Regions from separate parts of the Allobosea sp. 2KB_26 genome, predicted to be linked through region 3. Evidence: predicted binding sites of a transcription regulator. Region 3 holds the regulator's gene; each other region holds the start of a gene.
The links. Region 3 encodes LexA, which represses DNA repair genes until DNA is damaged. Its sites were predicted from a motif close to TGTTCNNNNTGTGTTCNG; they were not measured.

Region 1: the regulator LexA is predicted to act here: its motif matches at 3,936-3,953, upstream of AB4099_RS30850 (YifB family Mg chelatase-like AAA ATPase).
Region 2: the regulator LexA is predicted to act here: its motif matches at 874-891, upstream of AB4099_RS09665 (ATP-dependent helicase).
Region 4: the regulator LexA is predicted to act here: its motif matches at 4,785-4,802, upstream of AB4099_RS17370 (PA0069 family radical SAM protein).

The regions. Positions count from the first base shown of each region.
Region 1 is NZ_JBFRHE010000020.1:74,745-82,358, forward strand. Features, by position in the region: gene olsB (l-ornithine N(alpha)-acyltransferase) at 1-27, opposite strand, end outside; gene AB4099_RS30845 (ATP-binding protein) at 129-2,231, opposite strand; gene AB4099_RS30850 (YifB family Mg chelatase-like AAA ATPase) at 2,345-3,883, opposite strand; gene AB4099_RS30855 (TAXI family TRAP transporter solute-binding subunit) at 4,215-5,189, opposite strand; gene AB4099_RS30860 (hypothetical protein) at 5,305-5,628, opposite strand; tRNA gene AB4099_RS30865 (tRNA-Ser) at 5,779-5,868, shown strand; gene AB4099_RS30870 (MFS transporter) at 6,214-7,614, opposite strand, start outside.
Region 2 is NZ_JBFRHE010000002.1:314,534-322,147, forward strand. Features, by position in the region: gene AB4099_RS09660 (DNA topoisomerase IB) at 1-775, shown strand, start outside; gene AB4099_RS09665 (ATP-dependent helicase) at 909-2,981, shown strand; gene AB4099_RS09670 (hypothetical protein) at 3,160-3,411, shown strand; gene AB4099_RS09675 (DUF1236 domain-containing protein) at 3,535-3,951, shown strand; gene ligD (non-homologous end-joining DNA ligase) at 4,208-5,260, opposite strand; gene AB4099_RS09685 (hypothetical protein) at 5,471-5,662, shown strand; gene AB4099_RS09690 (hypothetical protein) at 5,750-5,947, shown strand; gene ku (non-homologous end joining protein Ku) at 6,282-7,106, shown strand; gene ku (non-homologous end joining protein Ku) at 7,107-7,614, opposite strand, start outside.
Region 3 is NZ_JBFRHE010000012.1:84,079-91,692, reverse strand. Features, by position in the region: gene gltA (citrate synthase) at 1-193, opposite strand, end outside; gene gltX (glutamate--tRNA ligase) at 462-1,880, opposite strand; gene AB4099_RS25915 (ComEC/Rec2 family competence protein) at 2,039-4,294, shown strand; gene lexA (transcriptional repressor LexA) at 4,288-4,992, opposite strand; gene AB4099_RS25905 (molybdopterin molybdotransferase MoeA) at 5,074-6,285, opposite strand; gene moaC (cyclic pyranopterin monophosphate synthase MoaC) at 6,282-6,770, opposite strand; gene trpC (indole-3-glycerol phosphate synthase TrpC) at 6,767-7,576, opposite strand; gene trpD (anthranilate phosphoribosyltransferase) at 7,584-7,614, opposite strand, start outside.
Region 4 is NZ_JBFRHE010000005.1:322,878-330,491, forward strand. Features, by position in the region: gene AB4099_RS17345 (uracil-DNA glycosylase) at 1-566, shown strand, start outside; gene AB4099_RS17350 (cytochrome ubiquinol oxidase subunit I) at 717-2,147, shown strand; gene cydB (cytochrome d ubiquinol oxidase subunit II) at 2,161-3,165, shown strand; gene ypfJ (KPN_02809 family neutral zinc metallopeptidase) at 3,263-4,144, shown strand; gene AB4099_RS17365 (hypothetical protein) at 4,243-4,731, opposite strand; gene AB4099_RS17370 (PA0069 family radical SAM protein) at 4,859-6,049, shown strand; gene rnhB (ribonuclease HII) at 6,102-6,713, shown strand; gene AB4099_RS17380 (site-specific DNA-methyltransferase) at 6,904-7,614, shown strand, end outside.

The DNA.
Region 1 (7,614 bases), on a different contig from region 3:
TAGGCCGCGCAACATGTCGAAGGCCATTGTCCGTCTCGTCCCTGTGCCGTCGAATCTGCAGTTCGCCAGGCTAGTACCGATGTTCCTACGGGATCGCGACAGAACTGCGTCAGAGTTGTGACGGTCCGTCAAGCGCGGAGTGTGACGCGCTGCGCCCCGCTTACTCGCGCGATCCAGGCGCGAAGCGCCTCACGGGCCAATGGTTTAGCCAGGCAATCATTCATTCCGGCGGCCAATGCGGCTTGCCGATCCTCCTCGGCGACATTGGCGGTGACCGCGACAATGGGTAGCAAGTTTGGTCGCCCGAGCGATGCCTCCAGGGCGCGAATCCGGCGAGCGGCTTCCAATCCGTCAAGCTCCGGCATCCGGATGTCGAGCAGAATGAGATCGAAGGGCGCACGTTTGCCCGTGAGCCCGGCCTCGATGAGAGCGACCGCTTCGCGCCCGTCCCGCGCCCAGACGGCTGTGCAGCCGAGGCGTTCGAGGGTTCGCGTCACGAGCAGCCCGTTGATATCGTTATCCTCGGCGATCAAAACCGTCAGTTGAGATGGAGCGGGATCTCTGGCCTGGATAGGCGTTACCCCACGGGGCGGCAGAGTTTCCCGCCGCGGCCGAGCGGGCGGTGCAAGCCGCTCATAGAGCGAGCGGGCGCGGACCGGCTTGACGAGAAAGCCGGTGAAACCGCCAGCGAGCGGTGAACCGAATTGACGGCGTTCAAAGGGAGACATCAGGATCAGGCATTCGCCGACACCGGCCTGCCGCGCGGCTGCAGCGACGGCGCGCGCTTCATCGACGCCGATGGCCTGGTCGATCAAGGCGGCATCGAAGCGCCGTGCGTCGGCGAGCAGCGCGAGCGCTTCCGTCACATTCTGGGCTCGCGCGACCGACGCGCCGGCAATCTCCATGGTTTCCGCGAGATAGTCCGGTCCGAACGGCGCGGCAGATGCGATCATGATCAGCTTGCCGCGCCATTCAGGTAGGGCTGAAACCCGTATCCCTGCGCCGCCCTCAGGAAGCGGCAATGTAACGCGGAAGATCGCGCCCGATCCCGGCGCGTTTTCTGCGGTGACCGAACCACCCATCAAGGTCACGAGCCGGCGCACGATCGCGAGCCCGAGACCGGTCCCGTCATGGCGCCGGGCCGCAGAGCTGTCGGCCTGCTCGAATTCCTCGAAGATCGCCTGCAATCGCCCTGGCGGAATGCCGGGTCCGGTATCGGAGACGTGGATGGCAATCGCCTCGCCCGCACGGGCGACACGAATGCCGACACCGCCGGCCTCGGTGAACTTGATGGCGTTGCCGACGAGATTGAGCAGGATCTGGCGCAGCCGGTCGCGGTCTCCGATCCAGTGCGAGGCGAGATCCGGCGCGAGGAAGGTCGCAATCTCGAGCCCCTTGGCCTGGGCTCGTGGCGCCATCAATTCGCTGACCGTCTCGACCAACTGGCCGAGATCGAAGCGCTCCTCGGCGAGTTCGAGCCTGCCGGCTTCGACCTTGGCAAAGTCGAGAATGTCGTCGACGAGGCCGAGCAAGGCTTCGCCCGAGGTCCGGAGTGCCCGGACATAGGTGGTCTGCTCCGGGTCGAGCCTGGTGTCGTTCAGGAGGTCGGCCATGCCGAGAATGCCGTTGAGCGGCGTCCGGAACTCGTGGCTGACGGTCGCAAGGAAACGCGACTTGGCCTCGTTGGCGCTCTCGGCGCGGCTGCGCGCCTCCTCCAACGCCTGCTCGCCGGCGATCCGGGCGGAGATATCGCGGCCGACGCGCTGCAGCACTGTCTTGCCGAGCGCGACCGGCACGATGGTCTCGACCCAGGAGATCCAGCGCTCGCCTCCCTCGGGCGAGGCGATGCATTCGTCGAAGATCCGCGTGCCGTCGGTCAGCGCCTGCGCAGGTCGGCCCTCGATGACGCGCGGTGCGGTGCGGCTGCCGATGATCTCAGCCTCGGTCGCTCCGAGAAGCGCGGCATAGGCGGCATTCGCATAGACGATATTGCCTTCGTTCCGGCGGACGATCAGATCGCCCTGAGCCTCGATCAGGCTGCGATAGCGCTCTTCGCTGTCTGCCAGCGACCAGAGACGGTCGGTCAGCTTCTCAAGGTCCTGGGTCATGTCCAGCGCCTGTTCCACGACCCGATTGCGTGCACGTAACAGCATTACGGCGGCAAGGCCGGCCAGAACGGTCAGCAGGCTGGCGAGCGCAGCCCAGACCACTGGGAAAGATGGAATCTCCATGATGCCAGTCTAGTATTCGTCCCCTTGAGAAAGCGTTCGCGCGCGAACGCTGCTTTCGCGATGGTTTGAATGAGTTCGTTAACCTGGCGGCACGGATGCGGCCCCTTCCGACATCATGCGGCCTGCGCCACCTGATCGATGCGTGAACGATAGGATAACGCCTCGGCGAGATGGACCCGGCCGATCTTCGCCTCGCCGTCGAGATCGGCAAGCGTTCGGGCGACTTTCAGAACACGATGGTAGCCGCGCGCCGTCAGCTTCAGGGCCTCGGCGGCGTCGCGCAGAAGCGAAATGCCGGCATTGTCCGGCCGGGCGATCTGGTCGAGCACTGGGGCGGGGCAGGTGGCGTTGGTCGCGATCTCGGAGAGGCCGAGCGCTTCGAAGCGTGCCGTCTGCGCCTGGCGCGCCACGGCGACCCGGGCCGCGACCTCCGCCGAGCTTTCGCTGGCGGCCGGCAGAAACAGGTCGGTTGCGGTTACGGCCGGCACATCGATGACGATATCGATGCGGTCGAGCATCGGACCTGAGATCCGGGTCTGATACTGCGCCATGCAGCGCTCGTTCGGCTGCCGCCGGCAGGCATAGCCCGGTTCGGTTGCCTTGCCGCACCGGCACGGGTTCATTGCGGCGACAAGCTGGAATCGCGCGGGGTAGATGGCGCGGTGGTTAGCCCGCGAGATCAGGACCTCGCCGGTCTCCATCGGCTGGCGCAGGGCGTCGAGAGCCTGAGCCTGGAATTCCGGCAATTCGTCGAGGAAAAGCACGCCGTGATGGGCGAGAGAAACTTCGCCTGGCTTGGCCTGCAGGCCGCCGCCGACGAGTGCCGCCATCGAGGCTGAATGGTGCGGGGCGCGAAAGGGGCGGCGGTCGGTCAGCGCCCCCTCGGCGAGATGCCCGGCGACGGAATGTACCATCGAGACCTCGAGCAGCTCGCGTGGCGAGAGCGGCGGCAGGATGGATGGCAGGCGGCTCGCCAGCATCGATTTGCCGGCACCGGGAGGCCCGTTCATCAAGAGGTTGTGGCCCCCGGCGGCGGCGATCTCCAGCACACGGCGCGCGCTTTCCTGGCCGCGAATATCGGAGAGATCAGGCAGGGGGCCTGATTGCCGGGCCACGGACGGCACTGGCCGCGCCATGACCTGCGTACCCTTGAAATGGTTGGCGAGCTGGATCAGCGAGCGCGGATTGAGGATGTCGACATCGGCGGCGGCCCAGGCGGCTTCCGGCCCGCAGGCGGCCGGGCAGATCAGCCCCTGTCCGCGGGCATAGGCGGCTATCGCGGCCGGCAGCACGCCTGCGACGGAGGTGATGGAGCCGTCGAGCGCGAGTTCGCCGAGCACGGTATAGCCGGCGAGCGCGTCGGCAGGGATCGCGCCGATGGCGGCCATGACCGCAAGCGCGATCGGCAGATCGTAATGGCTGCCCTCTTTTGGCAGATCGGCTGGCGCCAGATTGACGGTGATGCGCTTGGCCGGCAGCGCCAGTCCCGATGCGATCAGCGCGGCGCGCACGCGTTCGCGGCTTTCGGCCACGGCCTTGTCCGGCAGGCCGACCAGAAGGAAGGCGACACCGCCCGGCGTGACCTGCACCTGTACGTCGACGGCGCGCGCCTCGATGCCCTCGAACGCAACCGTCGCGACCCGCGTGACCATCGGCGCCTCCCCATTCCCTAGGGGGAGGCTAGCGAATGCCCAGCCTGCTGGCAAGAACATATCGGGAACTCACGCAGGTGCGCGCTGGCTGACCGCGCTTTCATCTGACGCAGCAGGACGGGGTGGCGATGACGAGGCCCACCAGGACAGTGGCCGTGGTCCCAGGATCATCGGCAGGGGGCGATGCCCACGACAACGCCTTTCCACATCGCCACCGGAGCCAAGAACCAGCCGGCGAAAGCTTCGGGGAGGCGCTGGTGGTGAGGAACCCGTCGCCGATCAGTGGCTCCGGGGTGCACTCCCGGTCGACAGGGAGGAGAAGGACCTACGCTTACTTCAGCAGCCCGGCTTCCTTGTAGAATCTTTCGGCGCCGGGATGCAGCGGCACGCCCAGCAGGCCCGACAGCGCGGTCTCCTTCCGGATCAGCCTGCCCTTGGCATGGCCGGCATCGAGTGCGGCGCGGGTCTTGTCGCTCCACAGCGCCTTGGTCACGGCATAGACGGTGTCGGCTGAAACCTTGGCGGAGGTCACCCAATGGGCGCCGACGGCGACGGTCTTGACTGCTCCGACATCCTTGTAGGTACCGGCCGGGATTTCGCCGGCAGCGAAGAAGGGAAACTCTTTGAAGAGCTTCTCGACCTGCGGTCCGGAGATCGGCAGGATCTCGATGTCAGACCCAGTCGAGGCCAGTTCCGAGATCGCCGCAGCCGGGAAGCCGCCGGTGAAGAAGAACGCATCGACCGAGCCATCCCTCATCTTCTCGGCGGCCTCGTTCGGCTTCAGGAATTCCATCGAGATATCGCTCCCGGTCAGGCCGAATGCGTTGAGGATCGCCTTGGCGTTGAGCAGGGTGCCGGAACCCGGCTCGTCGAAGGAGATCGTCTTGCCCTTGAGATCGGCGACGCTTTTGATATTCGAGGCCTTGCGGACGACGAGGTGGACCGACTCGGGATAGAGGTTGGCAATCGAGCGCAGATCCGCGACCTTCGGCTTGCCCTCATAGACGCCGGTGGCGGAATAGGCCCAGTAAGCGACATCGGCCTGGACGAAGCCGGATTCGGCAGTGCCCCCGATGATCGCGTTGATATTGGCGACCGAACCGTTGCTGGCGACGGCGGTTGCGACCAGTTGCGGCGGCGCCGAGATCGCGTGCGCGATCAGGCTGCCGATCGGATAATAGGTGCCGGCGGTGCCGCCCGTGGCGATGCGAAAGAAGGCTGGCGGCTGAGCGAAGGCGAGACCTGCAGCCAGCGCAATGCCGCCGAGGACGAGACCTGCGGCCGCAAGCTTCGATCTGAAAGCCATGGTCATATCACGGAAGCTCCTATGGACCGGGCAGTGTTCGCGGCTTTTGCCGGCTGATCAAGTGCATGGCGGGCAGGCGCCGTCGTTTCGACAGGCGTCCACCCTGCGTGGCCCTTCACCGTCGCGTGACGATGCCGACCTGCGGCGCGGGCCTGGCGCCGAGCCAGAGCAGGAGGAAACCGAGGACCAGCGCGACCAGCGCAACCGGCGACCGCATCAGCGAGAGCAGCATCGGGTCCCAGAGCAGCGGATGGAGATTGCGCTCGATGGCCGGCTGCAGCAGCGGATAGCGCGTCGGCAGCAGAATGAGGAGAATTTCGCCGAGCGGCGTGAACTGAAGAGAGGAATTGGCGATCGAACGCGCGCCGTCGATGACCAGAGCGACGAAACCGCTGGCGACAGCAAGATAACCCAGCAAACGGATGAAAAAACGCAGCATCCCGTCCCATTCCCCGCACGCGCCCCTCGCATCCGATGTGCCCATTCGGGCACGGCTTTGCAACCTTGTCCGGCGCTCTCCACGCAAGAATGCGAAAAGCGCGTTTCAGGCCTTGAAAGAAGCTGGCTCGGCGGTCATAAGCAGCCCGCCGGACAGGTGGCCGAGTGGTTGAAGGCGCACGCCTGGAAAGTGTGTATACGGGAAACCGTATCGCGGGTTCGAATCCCGCCCTGTCCGCCATTTCAAAACAGAACCGGCCACGTCGAGCGTGGTCGATTTTACGCCGGATCCTGCGGCAAAGGGGTCTGAGCAGGTCCTCGTTCGATGCCATGATGTGCATCCTCGACGCGTTGGGCCGGCGCCCCCCCAAGGTGATCGCGGGATAATCGCCGCTGCAGGCGGTATTCCCGCACTGGTCGGTTTTCGCGAATCCGCGAACCAGTCGAAGCGTGATGGCTTTCAGCCCTGAACGTGCCAGCAGGGTCCGCACGCAGTCGGCGCCGGCTCTCACCTGATCCCGGATCGCCCTTGGGGCGGGGGGATGCGGCCCTTCAGCGCCGGATCGTCCCGAAAGCTCCACCCGCTTCAATTGCGCGGCTCGCTACCGTCAATCACGCCAATATGCCGCAGCGAAACGGCAGCGAGGACTGTAAGGACGGAAACGCTCACGGCACTGAATATTGCCGCACTGCTGAACCCCGCGGTGAACGCAGCCTGCGCCTCTTGAATAAGGCCAGCGGGCAGTACCGACGCAACCGAAGATGCCGCCCACAAGCTGTCGCCAACGGCCTCACGCGCTTCAGGACCGAGACTTTCGGGCATCCGGTCGAGCATCGTCCGGCGATAGATGGCGGTAGCGAGGCTGCCAAGCACGGCAATGCCGAGCGATACGCCGAGGTCCTGCACCGTTTCGGACATCGCCGATGCCGAGCCTGCCTTGTCGGCGGGGGCCGACCCAACCACGAGGTCCGTACCCAGCGCAGCTATGGTGCCAAGCCCGAGATAGGCCAACGAGAAGCCGGCGACGACAATGGCCACGTCGGAAGCGCTGTTATCCAGCTGGGTCAGCAGGAGATAGCCCACCACCGACAACCCCAGCGCTCCGGCCAGCACGTAGCCGGGGCGAACATGCCGGGCCATCAGCGGCGCTGAGACGCCGGCCGCGACCATGGCAAATGCGGGCGGTCCCATCCAGAGACCCGCGACAAGCGGAGAATACCCGGCCACGAGTTGCAGATACTGCGTGACCAGCAGCATTGTGCCGCCGACCGCGACGAGGCCAAACAGAAGCACGATCAGCGCCACGCTGAAGGCTCTGTTGGCAAACAGCGTGATGTCGAGCAGCGGATCGGCGAGGCGCAGTTGTCGGCGCACGAACAGGGCGGCGAAGGCTAGCCCCACCGCAATGGCGCCGACTGGGTGAAGTTCAAAGCCATCCTTGGCGACCTGCTTGATGCCGTAGACCACAGGCAGCATCGCGGCGAGCGAAAGGCCGACGCTCGCGAGGTCCAGCCTGCCGACCTGGGATGCGCGATACTCCGGGAGAAGGACGGGGGCCAGCAGAAGCAGCAGGCCGACAACAGGCACGGCTATGAGAAAGGCTGCGCCCCACCAGAAATGCTCCAGCATCACGCCGCCCACAACCGGCCCCAGAGCCATGCCGAGGGCGAACATGGTCGTCCATATGCCAAAGCCAAGAGCGCGCTGCCTTGGGTCAGCGAACATGTTCGTGATGAGCGCCAGCGTCGACGGCATCAGCGTTGCGGCGGCCACCCCGAGCACGGCCCGGGCCGCGATCAGCATCATGGCGCTTGTGGAGAAGGCGGTGAGCGCCGAGGCGACGGCGAAGGCGGCCGCCCCCATCATCAGAAGCTTGCGGCGACCGATACGGTCGCCGAGCGTACCCATCGTGATCAGGAAGCCGGCAATCATGAAGCCGTAGGCATCCATGATCCAGAGCGCCTGCATGCTGCTCGGTTGCAGATC
Region 2 (7,614 bases), on a different contig from region 3:
GGCCGGGCGGCTGCAATATCTCTATCATCCCGAATGGGAGCGGGTTCGCGAACGCCGCAAGCTGAAGCGCTTGCGACTGCTGATCGAGGCGTTGCCCCGTTTGCGCAAAGTGGTCGCCGACGATCTCAAAGCGCGTCCGCTCTGCCGCAGAAAGGCGCTGGCCTGCGCAATCGCCATTATCGACCGCTGCCATCTGCGCGTTGGCGGCGAGGCCTATGCGAAGAGCAATGGCAGCCATGGCGCGTCGACACTCCTCAAGCGCCATGTCGCGTTGACGGCGTCGCGGATCGATCTGCTGTTTCGGGGCAAGGGCGGAAAACAGATCGCATGCTCGCGGCAGGATGGCCCGCTTGCCCGCGCCCTTCGCCGGATTGCGGCGTTGCCCGGCCGGCGATTGCTGCAATACCGGGATGATGACGGCAAGGTGATGCCGGTCCATGCCGGCGACATCAATGCCTATCTCCGCGAGATCTCGGGCCTCGCCATCAGTGCCAAGGATCTGAGGATGCTGGCGGGGAACGCTGCGGCCGCGGAGCTGCTGCTGGCCAGCCAGATCATGATCCGCGATGGCAGCGAGAAGCGTCAGCTCGCCGAGATCATGCGCGCCGTCTCGGAGCAACTGGCGAACACGCCTGCCGTGACACGAAAGAGCTATGTCCACGCCATCGTGGTGGAGGCCTATGCCAACGGCAAACTCGCAGCCTCCTTTGAAAAGGCGCGTGCCAGGGGCGGCTGTTCCCGGATCGAGAGAGCGCTTGCCTTGCTGGCTGCGTGAGACGCGCCCCTGCCGCATGATCAGGCCGAAACAGCTCCTGTCAGCGTGGTGCGGCGATCCGGCCCAGAACGGCTGCCCCATTCCCGATCTTTTGCGTTGCGAACAAAACGCGAAAAATGATCGAATATGAGACATGTTCGCTCTCGATTCGCTCGCGCCGCCCAGCTATCTCGACAGGCTCAACCCCGCGCAGCGCCGCGCGGTCGAGCACGGCGTCGGCACGCGGCCCGGCCCCTTGCTGGTGATCGCGGGGGCGGGATCCGGCAAGACCAATACGCTCGCGCACCGCGTCGCGCATATGATCCTGAACGGTGCCGATCCGCGCCGCATGATGATGCTGACCTTCTCCCGACGCGCCGCAGCCGAGATGGCACGGCGGGTGGAGCGGATCGCGCGCGAGGTCCTGGGCGAGGGGGCTGCCGTCATGACCGACGCGCTGACCTGGGCCGGGACCTTTCACAGCGTGGGAGCAAGGCTGCTCCGGGAGTATGCGCCCGAGCTCGGGCTCGATCCGAATTTCACGATCCATGATCGCGAGGACAGCGCCGACCTGATGAACCTTGCTCGCCACGAGCTGGGCTACTCGAAGACGGAAGAGCGCTTTCCCAAGAAGGGCACCTGCCTCGCGATCTATTCGCGCTGCGTCAACGCCGAAGAGCCAATCGAGGCCGTGCTGGGCGCTGCTTTTCCCTGGTGCGCATCATGGGCAGGGGAGCTGAAGCAACTCTTCGCGGCTTATGTCGAGGCCAAGCAGGCGCAGAACGTCCTCGATTACGACGATCTCCTGCTCTGCTGGGCCCAGGCCGCGAGCGAGCCGGAGCTCGCCGCCGAGATGGGCGGCCGCTTCGATCATGTCTTCGTCGACGAGTATCAGGATACCAACAGGCTGCAGGCCTCGATCCTGCTCGCGCTCAAACCCGATGGCCAGGGGCTCACCGTCGTTGGCGACGACGCACAATCGATCTACTCATTCCGCGCCGCCGAGATCCGCAACATCCTCGATTTCCCCCAGGTCTTCAGCCCGCCGGCTGAGGTGGTCACGCTCGACCAGAACTATCGGTCGAACCAGCCCATTCTGGCCGCTGCGAATGGGGTGATCGAGCTCGCCCGCGAACGCTTCACCAAGAACCTCTGGACCGATCGCCAGTCGGCCGGCAAGCCCCAACTCGTCAATGTTCGCGACGAAGCCGACCAGGCGCGCTTCGTCGCGACGCGTGTGCTGGAGAACAGGGAGGCGGGGCACACGCTCAAGCAGCAGGCCGTGCTGTTTCGCGCCTCGCATCATAGCGGCCCGCTCGAAGTCGAGCTGACGCGGCGCAATATCCCCTACAAGAAGTTCGGTGGGCTGAAATTCCTCGATGCCGCCCATGTCAAGGACATGCTCGCGATGCTGCGTTTCGCCGAGAATCCGCGCGACAGGGTCGCCGGATTCCGCCTGCTGCAGCTGCTGCCGGGCGTCGGGCCGACCTCTGCGCAACGCGTGCTCGATCACGCCGGCACGGCAGATGATTTTGCTGCGGGCCTTGCGGCGGTCTCGGCGCCGGCGCGCTCGGGCGATGCCTGGCCCGATTTCGTCGCGACCTTCCGCGCGCTTCGCTCCGGGATGGGCTGGCCGGCCGAAATCGAGCGGGCCCGTCTCTGGTACGATCCCCATCTGGAGCGGATTCACGAGGATTTCACGACGCGTCGTGCCGATCTGGTGCAACTGGAGCAGATCGCCTCCGGCTATCCCTCCCGAGAACGCTTCCTGACAGAGCTCACGCTCAACCCGCCCGACGCGACGAGCGACGAGGCGGGGCCGCCATCGCTGGACGAGGATTTTCTCATCCTCTCGACCATCCACTCCGCCAAGGGACAGGAATGGAAGTCGGTTTTTGTGCTGAACACGGTGGATGGCTGTCTTCCCAGTGACCTCGCCGTGGGAGAAACCGCCGAGATCGAGGAGGAGCGCAGGCTGCTCTATGTCGCGATGACGCGCGCCAAGGACGATCTGCATCTGGTCGTGCCGCAGCGCTTCTTCACCCACGGCCAGGCCGCGCGAGGCGATCGGCATGTCTACGCCGCACGCACACGGTTCATCCCGCACGCCCTGCTGCACCTGTTCGAGCAGGCGACCTGGCCTATCGAGCCGGCTCAGGCCGCCATGCAACACCGCAGCGGCGTGAGAATTGACGTCTCGGCACGGCTCAAAGGCATGTGGCGCTGAAGCATCGGCCCGAAGGATGGATTGCCGTTTTCGGGCAAGCCGGTGCGATCACAGAAGGCGCGATCTGCCTGCGCCGGCAATGCCGGCTCGCATCTTGCTTACTCCCCTTAAGCTCTCGGTAACCCTGAAACCCCAGCCTTCATGGCTGGCCTGCCTCGATTTCACTCGGAGTGCCTCCATGGATGCCTTCACGATGGTGATTGTTGCCTGCATTTCCGGCGAACCCACCTGCACCGCCACCCGGATCAGCGAACAGGGTTTCACGACGGTGCAGGCCTGCGAAGCCCGCATTGACGACATCGCGCGCGCGATGACGGTGGAGTTCGGAAAACGACCGGAATTCAAGGGTCGACAGGTCACTTACGACGTCTCCTGCATGGACAGGGAGCAGCTCTGGCACAAGCTCGGCGTGACCCAGGCCGAGACCTGATTTCGGCCCCCCGGCGAGGCCCCAGTCTCTCTCTGCCGGCGCGCCTTCAAACGCCTCTCGGCGGAACAAACCGGAATCAAGCCCGTTCCTGACCACAGAACCCCTCATCGAAGGAGATCTGTGATGCTGAAGAAACTTGCCCTCGTAACGACTCTCATTCTCGTCCCGGCTGCAGCTTTCGCCCAGAATCCGCAGGGCGCGCAGGGTGGTGCAGCTGCCGGCGCGGCGACTGGCGCAGTGGGCGGGGCGATTGTCGGCGGGCCGGTCGGGGCTGTCGTCGGCGGCGTGGGCGGCGCTGTCGTGGGCGGCATCGTCGGTGACAACACCCCTCGCTTCAAGACCTATGTGGTCGAGCAGCGTGTACCATCCTACACCTATGCCGAGCCGATCGCGGTCGGCACCGTTCTCCCCAATGAGGGCGTGACCTATCGCGAAGTACCGCGCGAGTATGGCGCGACCCAGTACCGCTATACGGTCGTGAATAATCGCACCGTGCTGGTCGAGCCCGGCACCCGCCGGATCGTTCAGATCATCGAGTGATCGGCGCGATTGTCGAAAGCGTTCGGCCCGCCAGCGGTTCCGTTGGCGGGCCATTTGCTGCCTGGCGAGCGCATGGCCTTGTCCGTGACGCTCGGCCCCGTGCTCCGCCATGCGCACATACGCCGGAGGCGGTGCGAAGGGGCAGGCTCCCAGATCATCGGACCGGATATCGTATCCATCCGATGATCAGACCCTTTGCGTTTGCATCGGCTTTCTCGAAAACCGCAATCCACTTTTCGGGCCGATGCTTTACGCGTCAATCGAACCGAAAGATCTTTGCAGCACCGGCTTCGTCGCTCAGGCCCTTGTAAGTCGCATGGCGAAGCTTGCCGTCATCGGTCCAGCCCCGGAATTCGATCTCGGCAACCAGCACAGGCGAAACCCAGCGCGCAGCTGTCCGCTGCACTGCCAGGGGCGGTCGCGGAACCAGTCTCGCGTCGAGCCGCGCTTTCAAGGCCGCGCCGGACGCCTCAGTGAAGCCGCTGCCGACGCCGCCGACATAGACCAGGCCGTCGGCCTTCTCCGCCGCAAGCAACAACCTGCCGATTCCTCCAAAGCCGATCGAAGGCTCATATCCGACAATGACGAAGCTCTCCGACTGGATGCACCTGATCTTGAGCCATTCACCATCCCGGCCGGAGCGATAGGGTGCATCAAGGCGTTTCGCGATGATGCCTTCGAGGCCGAGCTTGCAGGCGAGGGTGTAGAACGCCTCTCCGTCTGCAATCACGTCCTCGCTGAGCAGGATACCGGGAGACGCGCCGTCGATTGCATCGGCCAGTGCTTCGCGCCGCTGCGAGAGCGGCAGGTGCCGCAGATCCTGTCCATTGAGGTAGAGGATATCGAAGGCAAACAGGACCGCGAGTTCGGCGCTGCCCTTGCCATCTCGCCCGCCGAGCGCTTGCTCCAGTGCCGCGAGATCCGATTTTCCGCTCCGGTCGAGCATGACGGCCTCGCCGTCGAGGATGGCACTGTCGACGACGATCTGCTTCGCAGCCGCCACGATCGCGGGAAAGCGGGCCGTCCAATCGCGGCCATCTCGCGTGAGCAGGCGCACCTCGCGCGAAGGCTCGATATGGATGGCAAGCCGGTAGCCGTCCCATGCCACCTCGAAGGACCAGTTGGACCCTTTGGGCGGCTTTGCCGCCTCACTGGCAAGGCATGGCTCGACATGTCGCGGCATCGGATCGTCATCTCGCGCGCTGTCGTCAGGGAGACGGGTCTCCCCCGACAGGGCAACAGGCGACACGACCGTGCCTTTCAACGCCTCCGAACCGGGGCCGGGCCGCGACATCTGGCGCGCGCGCATGACGGGTTCTCCTCCACCGCAGAAAAACGTCGGGCAGCGGCCACTCGTTCCGGCGACGTGGAACTTCGTGCCGCCTCAGCAGTTGGGATATAGTGGTGATATGGGAGTGCTGACATGGGTTCGTTACCCCGCGCTTTTCATCCCAAGCGGAAACCCGGACGCCCTTCCGATCGACGGCCGCTGAATGCTCGGCCTCGGCCGGCTCCCATCATGCCGACCGAGCTGTCGCGCGAGATCTGTGAGGACGAGGACGGCAGGCATTATGCGGTCATCGTCTGGCGGCTTTATCCCGGTCTCCGCAGCATCACCTACACGCTCGATAGCGGAGCGCTCGTGAACTATGTCGACGAGCGCAGGTTCGAGGTCGCCAGAACCGGCCTGATCATCACGCGGCTGGAGTGAATTCGGCCAAGGGTTGCCGCATCCAGCAAATGACATTGCCGGAAGCGCTCCCAGGTTTAGGTTGCTCCCCACAGGGAGGTGTTTTGCATGTCCGATACCCTCTTCAGATCAGAACCAGTGACGGTGACACTCCGCACGCACGAAGACTATCGCGATGCTTGTGAGCGCATCGGCCAGTTGGAAGGCATCAGGCCGAGCGCCGCCCGAGATCGTCAGCTCGCCGCGCTTAGAGCGGCCATCCACGCCTACGAGCCGCGGCAGACGCCATTGCGGACGTCGCGATGACTTCGTGAGTCCCGGTTGGGGCTCCCGCGCTTGGCAGGACCGTGCGACCAGCCCGTCCACGAAACGGAAGCGAGTGAGAGCCGTTACGACGCTCCGGTCGGGCAAGCCCCGTTCAGGTGCTCGGGCATCTGCCCGGGGCGCATAAAGGCGGAACGATCTCACGATAACGTGTTCCCTGCAGCCGCCGTTTCTGTCGTGAACGAGTGCCGCCGAGCGCCGACGTCCATCACGGTTGCGGTGCTTCTCTGGTCGCTTGGTGCGGTGCAAACTGGAACCATCATGGACGCCCGCTCGTTCCTCGCTCGCGTCCGCTGAAACGCTATGGGGGAATGTCATGGCGCCGCGCGCTGTCTGGAAAGGCGTTCTGAAGATCGCCGAGGTGAGCTGCCCGGTTTCGCTCTACACGGCAGCCTCGACCGCCGAGCGGATCTCGTTCCACACCCTGAACCGCAAGACCGGCAATCGCGTCCATCGCCAGTATATCGACGAGGTCTCGGGCAAGCCGGTCGAGACAGAGGATCAGGTCAAGGGCTACGACAAGGGCAACGGCGATTACGTCCTCCTCGAGCCGGAAGAGATCGCCGCCGCGATCCCTGAGAGCGACAAGACCCTCACCGTCGAGACCTTCCTGCGGTGCGACGAGGTCGACGAGATCTTCTTCGACAAGCCGTACTATGTCGCGCCTAGCTCACCTGCGGCGTCCGAAGCGTTCGCGCTGATCCGCGACGGGATGAAGGAGCAGAAGTCGGCCGCGCTGGCCCGGACGGTCATCTTCCGCCGGATGCGATCGATCCTGATCCGTCCTCAGGACGAGGGCCTGGTCGCGACGACGTTGAATTTCGACTACGAGGTCCGCTCAGCCGGAGACGCTTTCAGCGAGATCCCGACCATCAAGATCGACGCTGAGATGCTTGACCTGGCCGAGCACATCATCAAGACGAAGGCTGGCGCGTTCGATCCCAAGCAGTTTGACGATCGCTATGAAGCTGCGCTGGCCGAGCTCGTTCAGGCCAAGATCGAAGGTCGCAAGATCAAGCCGCAGAAGCGGCCCGAGCCCTCCAAGGTCGTCAGCCTGATGGAGGCGTTGCGTCAAAGTGCGAAGGCCGGCGGCCAGAAGCCAGCGGCGGCGAAGCAAGAGCCACGCAAGAAGGCCAGCTGATTATTTGCGCCGGGGTTCCAGGCTCTTTTTGAGCGCGTCCATGATGTTGACGACATTGCCCTCGGAGGCCCGACGCGGCGACGGCATGGTCGGCTTGCGGCCCTTCTCCTTGGCCTTGATGATATCCAGCAGTTCCTCCTGGACCGGATCCTTGGCAAGCTCCGGCGACCACTCCTTGGTGCGGGTCTTGATGAGCTTGTCCATCAGGGGCAGGAGATCAGCGTCCGGTTCAGCCTTGCCGATCCCAGCGAAATAGTCCTTCTCGGGTCGGACCTCATCGCCATAGCGCAAGGTCCACAAGACGATGCCGTTATCGCGGGCGTCGAGCAGCACGGCCCGCTCGCGCCGATAGAGGACGAGCCGCGAGATCCCAACCGTCTTTGTGCGCTTCATCGCTTCGCGAATGACGGAGAATGCCTCTTCCCCGACCTTTGCGTCGGGTATGAGGAAATGAGGCGTGTCATACCAGATCCAGCCCACCGACGATCGCGGGGCGAAAGTCTGGATG
Region 3 (7,614 bases):
CCTCGTCGCCGTCGATATAAGTGATTTCCGACTCGCAGCTCGCGGTCGAGGTGAAGCCGGGATCATAGGTGAACATCCCGGTTTGTGCGTAGAGCTTGCTGATATCGATGACGGACGGGCCGATCGATCCGGTCTTGACCGTCAGGTCGACGGTTTTTCCGTCCACACTCAGCTGGCTGTTGGTTCCGCTCATCGATACCGATCCTTTCAGGCTCGCTGCTGATCAATCTTCGTTCCATCCGAGCCGGCACGAAAGGGTGCCGGAACGGCAATCATCATCCGAGTAGCTCTGCGTAACGGCCATGTGACGGGATCGCAGGCACGGGACGGTACATCCGACTGATACTAAAGCAATATTTATACTGGGCGCCGCTCCGGACACCCGCAGCATATGCGGCGTCACTAGCCCATTTGCCCCTGGGGTTCAACCAATCACAAAGGCGGGGCTGCCCTGCCTTTGATCACGTTTGATCGCTGAGGCGAGCGAGCGTTTCCTCGCGGCCGAGCACCGCCATCACATCGAACAGGCCGGGTGACTGACTGCGTCCGGTCAGGGCGGCCCGCAGCGGCTGCGCCACCTGTCCGAGCTTGAGTGCCTGCTCTTCGGCGAAGGCCCGGACAGCAGCCTCGAGTGGCGCCGGAGTCCAGTCGTTCACTGCGGCAAGCTTCTCGGCCAAGCTGGGCATGCGCTGGCGGGCACCTTCATCCAGCAGCGTCGCCGCCTTCTGGTCGAGCGCGAGCGGGCGCTTCGCAAAAAGATAGGAGGCGCTGTCGAGTAGCTCGATCAGCGTCTTGGCGCGCTCCTTCAGCCCCGGCATCGCAGCAAGCAGCTTGGCTTCGAGAGCCGGATCGAGCTCGGGACCGAGGCCATGCGCGGGGCCGATCTCTGGGAGGATCTGCTTAAGTGCATCGAGCAGGTCACGGTCATCGGCCTGGCGCATGTAGAGCCCGTTCAGGCTCTCCAGCTTGGCGTAGTCGAAACGTGCCGGCGACCGGCCGATCGAGGAAAGATTGAACAGCGAGACCATCTCTTCGGTCGAGAAGATCTCCTGGTCGCCATGGCTCCAGCCGAGTCGGAGCAGGTAGTTGCGCAGGGCCACCGGCAGATAACCCATGGAGCGATAGGCATCGACGCCGAGCGCGCCATGGCGCTTGGAGAGCTTCGCGCCGTCCGCCCCATGGATCAGCGGGATGTGCGACATGCTTGGCACGCGCCAGCCCATCGCCTGGTAGATTTGGGTCTGACGGGCGGCGTTGGTGAGATGGTCGTCGCCACGGATGACATGGGTCACCGCCATGTCATGGTCGTCTACAACGACAGCCAGCATATAGGTCGGGTTGCCGTCGGAGCGCAGCAGCACGAGGTCGTCGAGATTCTCGTTCTGCCATACGACGCGGCCCTGCACCTCGTCCTCGACCACGGTCTCACCGGTCTGCGGCGCGCGCAGGCGGATGACCGGCTTCACGCCGGCCGGAGCGGTTGCCGGATCGCGATCGCGCCAACGTCCGTCATAGCGCATGGGACGGCCCTCGGCGCGCGCCTTTTCGCGCATCTCCTCGAGTTCCTGCGGCGTCGCATAGCAATGATAGGCCTTGCCGGCCGCGAGCATCTGCTCGGCGACCTCGCGATGCCGGGCCGCACGGGCGAACTGGTAGACGGTCTCGCCGTCCCAATCGAGGCCGAGCCAGGACAGACCGTCGAGAATCGCTGCGATGGCCGGTTCGGTCGAGCGTTCGCGGTCGGTGTCTTCGATGCGCAGCAGCATCTTGCCGCCATGACGGCGGGCATAGAGCCAGTTGAACAGCGCGGTACGCGCGCCGCCGATATGCAGGAATCCGGTTGGAGACGGCGCGAAGCGCGTAACGACCGCATCACTCATGAAAGGCAGGCTCCGGCAGGACGGGGAATGAGGCCGACAGAGCGGCAAAGGAACAAGACGTCAATCGAACATGACAACCGACGCGGCCCCTGTAACATGCTGATGGGGCCGACGTTAAGCGCAAGATCGCATCCGGTCGGCTGCCCGAGGGACGGTTTATGCGCGAGGTGCCGCCAGACCCGAGCCGGCTGCGCGGTGCGCGTATTCGTGCCGTACCGTTCCGCATTCCCGAGAGAGGGCTCCACGCCGCTGCCATTGGGTTGCTTCTCGCCGAATGGCGCGCGCGATTCCTGGACGCCATCGCGATCGAGGCCGGGCGCAGGCGGCTGTTTCTCTGGCTGCCGGTGCTGATCGGAAGCGGCATCCTGCTCTATTTCGCGGCAGATCGCGAGCCATCCGTCTGGGTCCCACTCTCCGGCTTTGGCGTTTCCGCTGCGATGGCCGCGCTGTCGCGCCCATGGCGCCCAGTCATGCTCGTTTGCGTCGGCCTTGCTGCCATATTCGCCGGCTTTGGTGCCGCGGCCTGGCGCACGGCGACGATCGCAGCGCCGATGCTCGATCGAACGCGCGTCGGACAACTCACCGGCTTTGTCGAATCGGTCGAGGCGCGTGACGCTGGCGCGCGCCTTGTAGTCCTGGTGACCGGCATTGCCGGGCTGGAGCCCGAACGCCTGCCACGGCGGGTTCGAGTCAACGTCAAGGGGGGCTCGGTCTCACCGGGCGATCATATTGCCGCTGTCGCGCGCCTCCTGCCACCGCCCGGTCCGGTGCGGCCAGGCGGCTACGATTTCGGCCGCGATGCCTTCTTCCGGGGGCTCGGGGCAGTCGGGACCATTCCGGGAAAGATCACGCTCGCCCCACCGCCCTCGCAGCCACCTCTCGAGCTTCAGTTTCGCGCAATGGTCGACCGGGCGCGCAATGCCCTGACGGAGCGCATCGCCGGTATCGGGGGAGGGCAGGCTGGCGCGGTGGCAGCGTCGCTGGTCACCGGCAAGCGTGGCCTCATCACAGAGGCGACCAATATCGATCTGCGCGCGGCCGGTATCTATCACATCATCTCGATCTCCGGCCTTCACATGGTGCTGGCCTCCGCCACGATCTTCGGCCTGGTCCGTGGCCTGCTGGCGCTGTCGGAAACGCTGGCATTGCGCTGGCCGGTGAAGAAACTCGCCGCCCTTGCCGCGATGCTCGGTGCCACCGCCTATTGCATCTTCTCAGGAGCCGAGGTCGCGACGGTCCGCTCGCTGATCATGACGCTGGTCATGTTCGGTGCGATCCTCGTCGATCGCCCGGCGCTCAGCATGCGCAACCTGGCTCTTGCCGCGATGATCGTTCTGCTGCGCGAGCCTGACGCGCTGCTCGGTCCGAGCTTCCAGATGTCCTTTGGTGCTGTTGCGGCTCTGATCGCCTTCGCCGAGCGCTGGGAGGATCGCGGCCACTCCGAGGCCCCAGCGAACCTGCCCTGGCCGCTGCGTCCGATCTGGATCGCGGTCGTCGGGCTTACGGTCACGACCCTGCTGGCGACGGTAGCAACCGCCCCCTTCGGTGCCTATCACTTCCAGACGTTCAACCCCTTCGGCCTGCTCGGCAACGCGCTCGCCTTGCCGTTCGTTTCACTGATCGTCATGCCTGCGGCCGTCTTCGGCGTGCTCGCCTATCCCTTCGGTTTGGATTGGCTGGCCTGGGCGTTAATGGGAGTCGCTTCGGACTATGTGCTGCAATCGGCGCGCTGGGTTGCAGGATTCGACCACTCCGCAGTGGTCATTCCTGCGTTCGGGACCGCGGCGCTCGCATGCTTTGCCGCCGCGCTCCTCTGGATCACGCTCTGGACGACACCGCTGCGCTTTCTGGCCGTCGTTCCCCTGATCGCGGGACTGGTCGTGGCAGCCAAGCCGGAGAGGCCCGATATCCTGATCGAACGTGATGGCTCCGGCATCCTGGTCCGCGGGGGTGATGACCGCATGATCCTGGCCGGTCAACCGAGCCGCTTCGTGCTGCAACAATGGCTGAACGCAGATGGCGATAATCGCCGGCCTGACGACAACAGCCTGCGGGAAGGCGCAGCCTGCGACACTCTGGGTTGTGTCGTCCGCAGCAAGGATGGACGAAGCATTGCCTTTGCTCGGGATCGCCTGGCCATCGTCGAGGACTGCAGGCGCGCTGACCTCGTCATCACGCCGATTCCCTGGACCAGTCCTTGCGCTGCACGGCTGATCGACCGCCTGGCATTGTCGCGCGATGGTGCAACGGCCCTTGTCAGCCACAAGGGCGGCTGGCGCACGCATTTATCCGAGCAGGGTGGCGTTGATCGCCCCTGGAGCCGCAAGCGGGCGCGGTCTGTCACTACGCCGCCGGAATCATCGTCAACGGCCCCGCTGCCCGTGGCCGCTGAAGACCACGATCGGCTTCAGTAGCGCCGCATCAGGTTGACCAGGCGGCCTTGAATTTTGACGCGGTCCGGTCCCAGCACTCTTGTTTCATAAGCGGGATTGGCGGCTTCCAGAGCGATCGAGGAGCCGCGCTTGCGCAGCCGCTTCAGCGTCGCTTCCTCGTCATCGATCAGGGCCACGATGATATCGCCGGTATTGGCCGTGTCCTGCCGTTTGATCACGACCGTATCACCGTCGAGGATGCCGGCTTCCACCATCGAGTCGCCGCGCACCTCGAGAGCAAAATGTTCACCGGGGCCAAGCATATCGGCAGGCAGCGCTACGCTATGGCTGCGGCTCTGGATCGCGGAAATCGGTGTACCGGCGGCAATCCGCCCCATGACCGGAATCGCGACCGTGGAGCGCACGTCCTCTTCCGGGGGCGGTGCGATCGGCCGGACCTTGCCAAGGCCACCCTGGACGACGGAGGGGCTGAACCGTCCGCGCGTCGCCTGAGGGCCGCCAGCCCCTTCAGGCAGCTTTATGATCTCGAGCGCCCGGGCCCGATTGGGCAGGCGGCGAATGAAACCGCGCTCCTCCAGCGCCATGATCAGGCGATGGATACCGGACTTGGAGCGCAGATCGAGCGCGTCCTTCATCTCGTCGAAGGAGGGGGGCACCCCAGTCTCGCGCAGGCGTTCCTGGATGAAACGAAGCAGTTCGAACTGTTTGCGTGTCAGCATGGTCCCCGCCAGCGCTCTTCGTACGGAATCGAAACAAAGCACGAACACCATACAGGTTCGCGTTGTGTTCCGCAAGCACGCTCAGCGTAGGCGGATGATCCGGCAGTTGTCGCCTTTGTTTGCCGGCGCAGCAAATGATTCGCGGATCAGTAGCGCGTCGGCGCGGGCCAGACTGGCCAGCATCGAGGAATCCTGCTTGGTGAAGGGCGTTGCCAGCCATCCCTCCGGGGTGAGAATCAGTTCCGACCTCATGTAGTCCCGCCGCTCATCATTTGCCGGCAAATCTCTTCCGACGATAGCAGGCTCACTCAGATCGCGCTCCGGTTCCGGTACGCCGAGGAGGGCCCTGAGCAGCGGCACGACGAAGAGATGCCCGCAGACGATGGACGAGACGGGGTTTCCGGGCAGGCCGAGCGCGACCATACGGCCGAGGCGACCCATCATCATCGGCTTGCCCGGCCGCATGGCGATTTTCCAGAAACCGAGCGCCATGCCTTGCCCGATCAACGCTGCCTGGACGAGATCGTGCTCACCTACCGAGGCTCCTCCCAGGGTGATCAGCACATCGGCATCGGTCTTCCGTGCCTGACCAATCTTGTCGGCGAGGTCGGCATGATCATCGCGGGCGATCCCGAGATCGAGCGCTGTGCCGCCGGCCTGCTCAACCAGCGCGGCGAGTGCAAAGCTGTTGGACGCGACGATCTGGTCGGGTCCGACCGGCTCGCCCGGCTGGACCAGTTCGTCGCCGGTCGCGAGGATCGCGACCAGTGGCTTGCGACGCACAGCGAGTGTGGGGTGGCCCATGGCTGCCGCGAGGCCGAGGCTCGCACTGTCGAGTCGGCTGCCGGCGAGAAGCAACACCTCGCCCTCGGAGAAGTCCAATCCTGCCTGACGAACGAACTTGCCGCGCTCGGCACTTTCGCGCACGCGGATCGTCGAGCTGCCGACGCCGTCGGCATTCTCCTGAATCAGGATGGTATCGGCGCCCTCAGGCATCGGAGCGCCCGTGAAGATGCGAACAGCCTCATTCGAGCGGACCATCCCTGAGAAGGAGCGACCGGCAGCCGATTCGCCGATGACCCGCAATTCATTTGCCGGCGCAATGTCGTCTGCGCGAACGGCGTATCCGTCCATTGCGGAATGGGCGAAGGGGGGCTGGGTGCGAAGCGCCTGCAGATCGGCGGCGAGCACGCGCCCTACGCAATGTGCGAGCGGCAGCGTTTCTGACGGTGTCGGTGCCGGAACGCTGTCGATCAGCGCCTTCAGGGCGACGGGGACGGGCGTGAGGCTCATCGCGCAGTTTCCGGGAGATCGAAGGTGCCGGATTTTCCACCGGACTTGTGAACGAGCCTGATGCCTTCGATCCGCATCGCCCGGTCGACCGCCTTGACCATGTCGTAAACTGTGAGGCACGCGACGCCGACAGCGGTCAACGCTTCCATCTCGACGCCGGTCTGTCCCTTCATCTTGACCTCAGCGCTCACGCGCACCCCAGGCAATGTCTCGTCCAGGGTGAGGTCGACGCTGATCTTGCTGATCAGCAGCGGGTGACAGAGCGGGATCAGTTCATGCGTGCGCTTGGCGGCCATGATTCCAGCCAGGCGCGCGGTGCCAAGCACGTCGCCCTTCTTGGCGTCGCCATCGCGCACGATGGCCAAGGTCGAGAGCTGCATGACGACATAGCCCTCGGCGACAGCGATGCGCGAGGTCTCCTCCTTGTCGCCGACATCGACCATATGGGCCTGGCCGCTGGCGTCGAGATGGCTGAGCTTGCTCATGCTGCGCTGCGCGCAGAACCGGTCAGAAGATCACGGGTCGCAGCGGCGACATCGTCCTGCCGCATCAGGCTCTCGCCAACGAGGAAGGTGTGGACGCCGGCACGCTGTAACCGTGCGATGTCGACATGGCTGAAGATGCCGCTCTCGCCAACGATGATGCGGTCCGCGGGGACGCGCGGCGCCAGCCTCTCGGTGACGGCGAGATCGACGGCAAAGCTGCGAAGGTCGCGATTGTTGATGCCGAGCAGCGGGCTGTTGAGCTCGAGGGCACGATCGAGCTCGGCTTCGTTATGAACCTCGACCAGAACGTCGATGCCGAGCGACTTTGCCGTCTCGTTCAGCGCGCGGGCCGTCCCGTCATCGACGCCAGCCATAATGATCAGGATACAGTCGGCGCCCCAGGCGCGAGCCTCGAAGACCTGATAGGGGTCGTAGAGGAAATCCTTGCGCAGGGCGGGCAGGCCGCTCGCCGCGCGCGCCTGATGCAGGAATTCCGGCTGTCCCTGGAAAGAGGGCGCATCTGTCAGCACGGACAGGCAGGCCGCGCCGCCTTCGGCATAGGCGCGCGCCAGAGATGGCGGGTCGAAATCGGCGCGGATCAGCCCCTTGGACGGGCTGGCCTTCTTGATCTCGGCGATCAATGCAGGCTTGCCGGCCGCGTGTTTCGCGGTAAGCGCGGCCGTGAAGCCCCGCACGGGACCAGCAGCCTGGGCGCGCTGCTCGATCTCCGCCTGGGACACTGCGGCCTTGGCTGCGGCGATCTCCTGGCGCTTATAGGCCTCGATGCGGGCGAGGATGTCGCTCATGACGTCCTCACGCGTTCGAGCAGGCGATGAGGGCGGTC
Region 4 (7,614 bases), on a different contig from region 3:
CCAAGACGCTCGACGAATTGAAGGCGGCGCTGGCCAGCTTCGAGGGTTGCGCACTCAAGGCCACGGCGAAGAATCTGGTCTTTGCCGACGGCAATCCCGAGGGGCGCGTGATGTTCGTCGGCGAGGCACCCGGCGCGGATGAGGACAGGCTCGGCCTGCCCTTCGTCGGCCGCTCCGGCCAGTTGCTCGACCGGATGCTGGCGGCCATCGGCCTCAACCGGCAGGACCATGTCTACATCGCCAATCTTCTGCCCTGGCGTCCGCCCGGCAACCGCACGCCGACCCCGCAGGAGGTCGCGATCTGCCTGCCTTTCATTCAGCGGCAGATCGAACTCGCCAATCCCGACATCCTCGTCTGCATCGGCGGCCCCTCTGCCCAGGGCCTGCTCGGTTTCACCGGTATCCTCGCCTCGCGCGGCAAATGGACCGAGTATGATATGGGCACCCGGCGCATCCGCGCCCTTGCCACGCTTCACCCCGCCTATCTGCTGCGCCAGCCCTTGCAGAAGCGCCTCGCCTGGCGTGACATGCGGGCGCTCAGGACAGCGCTCGACGCAGCCATCTAGAGTATTCGCCTGCGACAACGCGCCCCTGCCTCTGCGACATTCCGGCCCCTCGCACAGTTTCGGATTTGACTAAGTTGCCCCGCAGCGACGATGTTGTGCGGGCAGAGTCGTTTCAAGCCGCTCATGCGGCGTGCCGGCCGGAGCCTCGCGATGGAAATCGACGCATTTCTGCTTTCGCGCATTCAGTTTGCTTTCACGGTTTCCTTTCACATCGTCTTCCCCGCCTTCACGATCGGGCTCTCAGCCTATATCGCGACATTGCTCGGCCTCTGGCTGAAGACCGGCGACGACAAATTCCATCTGCTTGCCCGGTTCTGGACCAAGATCTTCGCGGTCTCCTTTGCGATGGGCGTGGTCTCGGGCATCGTGCTGTCCTACCAGTTCGGCACGAACTGGAGCCGGTTCTCGACGGTGGTCGGCAACGTCATCGGTCCGCTGATCGGCTATGAGGTGCTGAGCGCCTTCTTCCTCGAAGCCTCCTTCCTCGGGGTCATGCTGTTCGGCTGGAAGCGTGTTCCGCCCTGGCTGCATTTCCTGTCCGCGGTGATCGTCGCCGGCGGAACGGCGTTGTCGGGGTTCTGGATCCTTTCGGCCAATAGCTGGATGCAATATCCGACCGGCCACGAGATGCGCGACGGCATCGCCTACCCGGTCGACTGGCTGCAGATCATCTTCAATCCGACCTTCCCGTTGCGCTTCATGCACATGATGACGGCGGCCTATCTGACCACCGCCTTCGTGGTGCTGGCGACGGGAGCGCGCCATCTCCTGGCCGGGACGAGCATCGAGCCTGCCAGGACGATGGTGCGGATGGCGATCCTGATGATCGCCCTGACGGCGCCGATCCAGGCCGTCATCGGCCATCAGCACGGCGAGAACACGGCGAAATACCAGCCGGCGAAGCTCGCCGCGATCGAAGCGCATTGGGATTCGTCCAAGCCCGGCGCCCTGGTTCTCTTCGCCTGGCCCGACGAGCAAGCCGGCATCAACCGTTACGAAATCGCGATTCCCGGCCTCGCCAGTCTCGTGACCCATGGCAGCATGAGCGCCCTCTTTCCCGGCCTCAACGATTTCGCACCGCAGGACCGGCCGCCCGTCAAGATTCCCTTCTTCGCCTTCCGCCTGATGGTCGGCATCGGCTTCCTGATGATCGGTTTCGGCTGGCTCGGCGCCTATTTCTGGTCACGCGGCAAGGTGTTCGAGGCACGACGCTGGCTCTGGCTGGCGCAATACACCTGGCCCCTCGGATTCGTCGCCATTCTGGCCGGCTGGTTCGTGACGGAGGTCGGGCGCCAGCCCTGGCTCGCAACGGGCGTGCTGCGTTCGGCAGACTCCGTCTCGCCTGTGACGGCGATGCAGGTCGCAATCTCGCTCGCGCTCTTCGTTTGCGTCTATTCCGTGGTCTTTGCCGCCGGAATCCTGCTGATGAACCGGTTGATCGACAAGGGGCCCGACGCTCTCCTCGCCACGGACCCGCCGGAGCAACCTTCGAAGCGGACACTCAAGGCGACGCAGGACGACGCCTCCGTGCTGTTCGGCGACGGGCATCCCGGCGACGACAAGATCCAGCCGGCGAATTGAGGGGAGAGCTGAGATGGAATGGTATCTCCCCGTCATCTGGGCCGTCCTGATCGGCACGGCCGTGATGCTCTATGTCGTGCTTGACGGTTTCGACCTCGGCATCGCGATCCTCTTCCCGACCACCAGGGACGAGGGCGAACGCGACCAGATGATGAACTCGGTCGCACCCTTCTGGGATGGTAACGAAACCTGGCTCGTGCTCGGCGGCGGCGGCCTCTGGGTCGCCTTTCCGACCGCCTACGCCATCATCATGCCGGCCTTCTACACACCGATCATCCTGATGCTGCTGGCGCTGATCTTCCGCGGGGTCGCCTTCGAATTTCGCTGGGTCGCCAAGCCGCATCACAAAAAATGGGACATCGCCTTCTGGCTCGGCTCGACCCTGGCGGCCTTCGCCCAGGGCCTCGTGCTCGGCGGGCTGATCCAGGGCATCACCGTGAACAACCGCGAGTTTGCCGGCGGCCCGTTCGACTGGCTGACGCCGTTCTCGGTGATGTGCGGGGTCGGGGTCGTCGTCGGCTATGCGCTGCTCGGCGCGACCTGGCTCGTCTTCAAGACGGAAGGTGCCGTCGCGGACAGGGCTCGGCATCAGGCGAAATGGCTGCTGCTCGGGCTGATGGCCTTCGCGGTGATCGTCTCGCTATGGACGCCCTACGCACACCCGCGCATCGCCGAACGCTGGTTCACGCCCTCCAACCTGCTGCTGCTCTGGCCATTCCCGGTCCTGACGGCGTTCAGCGGCTACATGGTCTGGAAGCGGCTGCACGGGCAGCACGAATTCACGCCCTTTGCCTTCACCATCGCGATCTTCCTGCTCTGCTTCCTGGGGCTCGCGATCTCGAACTATCCCTACCTGGTGCCCCCGAGCCTGACGATCTGGGATGTGGCCGCAGCGCCATCGTCCCACATCTTCGTCCTGATCGGCGTCTGCTTCCTGCTGCCGATGATCCTGTTCTACACGGCGTTCGTCTACTGGACCTTCCGCGGCAAGGTGAGGGCCGACAGCGGCTATCATTGAGGTAATGGGAACCACCTGCGCACGAGCCGGTTGACGAACAGCTTGAGTTCCGGGCCTCTCTCCACGAGATTGCTCGGGACTAGACGGGGACTCCGCCATGCGTTGGGAAGATTATCGCCAGTCCGAGAATCTCGAGGACAGGCGCAATGGCGGCGGCGGCTTCGCGGGGCTCCCTGGCGGGCGCGGCGGTGTCGGCATCGGAACCATGGTCGTACTCGGTCTTGTCGGCTGGGCGCTCGGGATCGATCCGCGCATTCTGATCGGCGGAGCCGAAATGCTCGGGGTCGGACGCAGCGCCCCGACCCAGGAGAGCCGCCCAGCCTCGGGCCCGCCACAGGACGAGATGGGCCGCTTCGTTTCGGCCGTGCTGGCGCAGAACGAGGATATCTGGACCAAGATCCTGCCGCAGCAGGCGAACCGCCGCTACGAACCGCCGAAGCTCGTGCTGTTCTCGCGCATCGATCGCTCAGGTTGCGGCACGGCGCAGGCAGCGATGGGGCCGTTCTATTGCCCCGAAGACAAGAAGGTCTATCTCGACCTCTCCTTCTTCCAGGAGATGCAGCGCAAGCTCGGCGGTGGTGGTGACTTCGCCTATGCCTATGTGATCGGGCATGAGGTCGGCCATCACATCCAGAACCTGCTCGGCATCCTGCCCAAGGTGAATCAGCTGCGACAGCGCATCTCGGAGCGCGAATCGAATGCGCTGTCTGTGCGGGTCGAACTGCAGGCCGACTGCTTCGCCGGCGTCTGGGCACATAATGTCCAGGCGATGGGCCGAATCGACCAGGGCGATGTCGACGAGGCGATGCGGACGGCAGCCGCAATCGGTGACGACCGGCTGCAGCAAGCCTCGCAAGGCGTGGCCGTCCCCGATTCCTTCACCCACGGTTCGTCGGCGCAGCGCACCCGCTGGTTCACGACGGGCTTCAAGTCCGGCTCGCTGCAAAGCTGCGATACCTTCCGGACGAACCAGCTTTAGATCATCGGGCCCGATATCGAATCCGGTCCGATCTGACCTTCCAGGGTTGCATCGGCCCGAAAACCGCAATCCGCCTTTTAGGGCCGATCCCTAAAGCCTCAGGATACGGCGCGCTCCCGGCGCACCGAGAGACGTCGCGGCGCGGCATTCAGCCGCCCAGCCAGAACCAGTCGCTTCGGCACCACAAGGCCGGCCCGCAGCCGACGCGGGCCGAATGACAGCGCGGCGCGCTCCTTGAGCGACGCAGCAATCCCGCTCAACGGCAGCAATGCCGGCCTGTCGGGCGCAAGCAGCAGATGGCGCTCCGTCACCTGAATCCAGTTCGACTGCAGAATGTCCCCGGCGCTCAACAGAAGCAGCCAATCGCCTCGCGCCTGTGCGGCGCCGGCATGCCAGCTTTCAGGTGCCGCCGCCCTGACATAGGTCGCGCCCGTCACGTCGGCGAGGCGCTCCACGTCCCCCTCACCCTCCGCATCGACCACCACCGCATGGCCGAGGAAGCCTTCGGCAACGGCCGGGATCAGCACGGAAAAGGTCGCGGCGAGAGCACTGGCCGGTCCGTCGGCCCTGATGACGGCTGTAAGCATGGCCAATTGATTATGACGCAGCGCAACATGCCGCAATCCCGCCACTTGCGTTTTGTTCTCTATATGTTCACATTGATAGTCACGGAACCGCCGATTCTTACGGCCCTCTCAGGAACGGCTCAGCGCCATGCAGCAAGCCAGACCCAGCTCGCGACCGCTCGCAGCCCAACCGCTCAGGCGGCATGACGGCGAAACGCTGTCGGCATCCGCGCGCGTCGCCCCCGTGGAACCGCTCGCCTATGCCGGCCACCGCATCGATCCGGAACGGCGGCGCGGACGCGGTGCAACGATCAATCCAGGCGGACGCTTCGAGACCGAACAGCGTGTCGCCGAAGATGATGGCTGGGGCTCTCTCGGCGAACTGCCCGCCTTCAAGACCGAAGTCGCGATCGAGAAGGCGCGCACGATCATCACGAGGAACGATTCGCCGGATATCTCGTTCGATCGCTCGATCAACCCCTATCGCGGCTGCGAGCATGGCTGCGTCTACTGTTTCGCGCGGCCGAGCCATGCCTATCTCGGGCTTTCACCCGGGCTCGATTTCGAAAGCAAGCTGACCGCGAAGCCCGACGCCGCGCTGCTGCTCGAGAAGGAATTGTCGGCACCATCCTACCAGCCGCGCACCATCGCGATCGGCACCAATACCGACGCCTATCAGCCGATAGAGAAGAAGCTTCGGATCATGCGCTCGATCCTGGAGGTGCTGGCGCGCTTCCGCCACCCGGTCGGAATCGTCACGAAATCGGCACTGGTCCAGCGCGACATCGACATCCTGGCGCCGATGGCAGCGCAGGGTCTCGTCAAAGTCGCGATCTCCGTGACGACGCTCGATCCCAAGATTGCGCGCGGCATGGAGCCGCGCGCCGCCGCGCCGGCGAAGCGGCTGGAGACGATCAAGCGGTTGTCGGATGCCGGCATTCCGGTGACCGTGCTGGTCGCGCCGATCATCCCCGCGATCAACGAGCAGGAAATCGAGCGCATCCTCGACGCCGCCAAGGCTGCCGGGGCGCGCGAGGCCGGTTACGTACTGCTGCGCCTGCCGCTGGAGGTGAAGGATCTCGTCCAGGACTGGCTCCTGACCCACCATCCTGACAAGCTGCGCCATGTCGTTTCGCTGATCCGCTCGACACGCGGCGGCAAGGATTATGACTCGGCCTGGGGCCAGCGTCAGGTCGGTTCCGGTCCCTATGCCTGGATGATCGGGCGGCGCTTCGAAATGGCGGCCGAACGCCTCGGCTTCAACGCGACGCGGCTGCGGCTGCGCACCGACCTCTTCCTGAAGCCCGAGAAGGAAAAGGCGCAGCTCAGCCTGTTCTAGACGACGGCCTTCCGGCATAAGCCCCGGCAACGATTTCTTTCCTGGACCGGGCATGGCCGCCGATTTCAGCCGCGAGGCGCACGCAATTGAGCAAGGATACTGGCCGCTGGCCGGCGTCGACGAGGTCGGGCGCGGGCCGCTGGCCGGGCCGGTGGTGGCGGCTGCCGTCATTCTCGACCCCCGCCTGATTCCGGCTGGCCTCGCTGATTCGAAGGAACTCAGCGCCGCAAGGCGCGAAGCGCTGTTCGGGGAGATCGCCAAAGCCGCGCTCGGGATCGGCATCGGCAGCGTCACAGCGCAGGAGATCGACGCGCTCAACATCAGGCAGGCGACGCTGCTCGCCATGAAGCGCGCGGTTGCCGGCCTGCCAGTCCAGCCGCGGCATGTGCTGGTCGATGGCAACGACCCTCCGACTCTCGGCTGCTCCTGTGATGCGATCATCAAGGGCGACGGCAGCGTGGCCTCAATTGCGGCCGCGTCGATCATCGCAAAGGTGACGCGCGACCGGATGATGGCGCGCCTGGCGACGCATTATCCGGCCTATGGTTTTGCCGGGCATGCCGGCTATGGCACGGCCGCACATCGCGCCGCGATACAGACCCACGGCCCCTGCCCGGAGCACCGTTTTTCCTTCGCGCCGATCAAGGGCGTCTGGCGGCGCTGAGCGGTTGCATGCCGCTCGCGAGACGTTAGCCGTTTCTTAACTCCCGATCCGGATTCAGTTGGTTTGCCAATGCACTAGGCAAAAACTGCAGCCCCAAAACGAGACGCATTTTTTTCAACCCGGAAACCCGGCTTTTACCCTGACTCCCCCAAGATCGCGACTGTTGAAGTTGCGTAATGGTTTCGGCGTCATGGGTACCTCGCGTACCGGGACTGCCAGCGCCGCCGTCCGGATTCAGGTTTCGCGTACCGGACGGCCTGCGCTGCAGTCTCGGATGAAGGCTTCGAGCCTTTCATTTGATCTTCCGCTCGATCAGGTCGTCGTCGGCGACTGCATCGCCGCGCTCGACCGCCTGCCTCCGGCAAGCGTCGACCTCGTCTTCGCGGATCCACCCTACAATCTTCAGCTGGGCGGTGATCTCCGCCGGCCTGACGACAGCCTCGTCGACGCCGTCGACGACGACTGGGACAAGTTCGCCTCCTTTGCCGAGTATGATGCCTTCACGCGAGCCTGGCTGACGGCCTGCCGGCGGGTGCTGAAGCCAGACGGCGCAATGTGGGTGATCGGCTCCTATCACAACATTTTCCGCGTTGGCGCGATCCTGCAGGATCTCGGCTTCTGGATGCTGAACGACATCGTCTGGCGCAAGGCCAACCCGATGCCGAACTTCCGTGGCCGGCGCTTCACCAACGCGCATGAAACACTAATCTGGGCGGCGCGCGGCGAGAGCTCGAAATACACGTTCCATTACGAGGCATTGAAGGGCGGCAATGACGACCTGCAGATGCGCTCGGACTGGTATCTGCCGCTCTGCACCGGCGAGGAACGCCTGAAGGACGCGTCGGGTGCCAAGGTGCATCCGACTCAAAAGCCTGAGGCCCTGCTGGCCCGCGTCATGCTC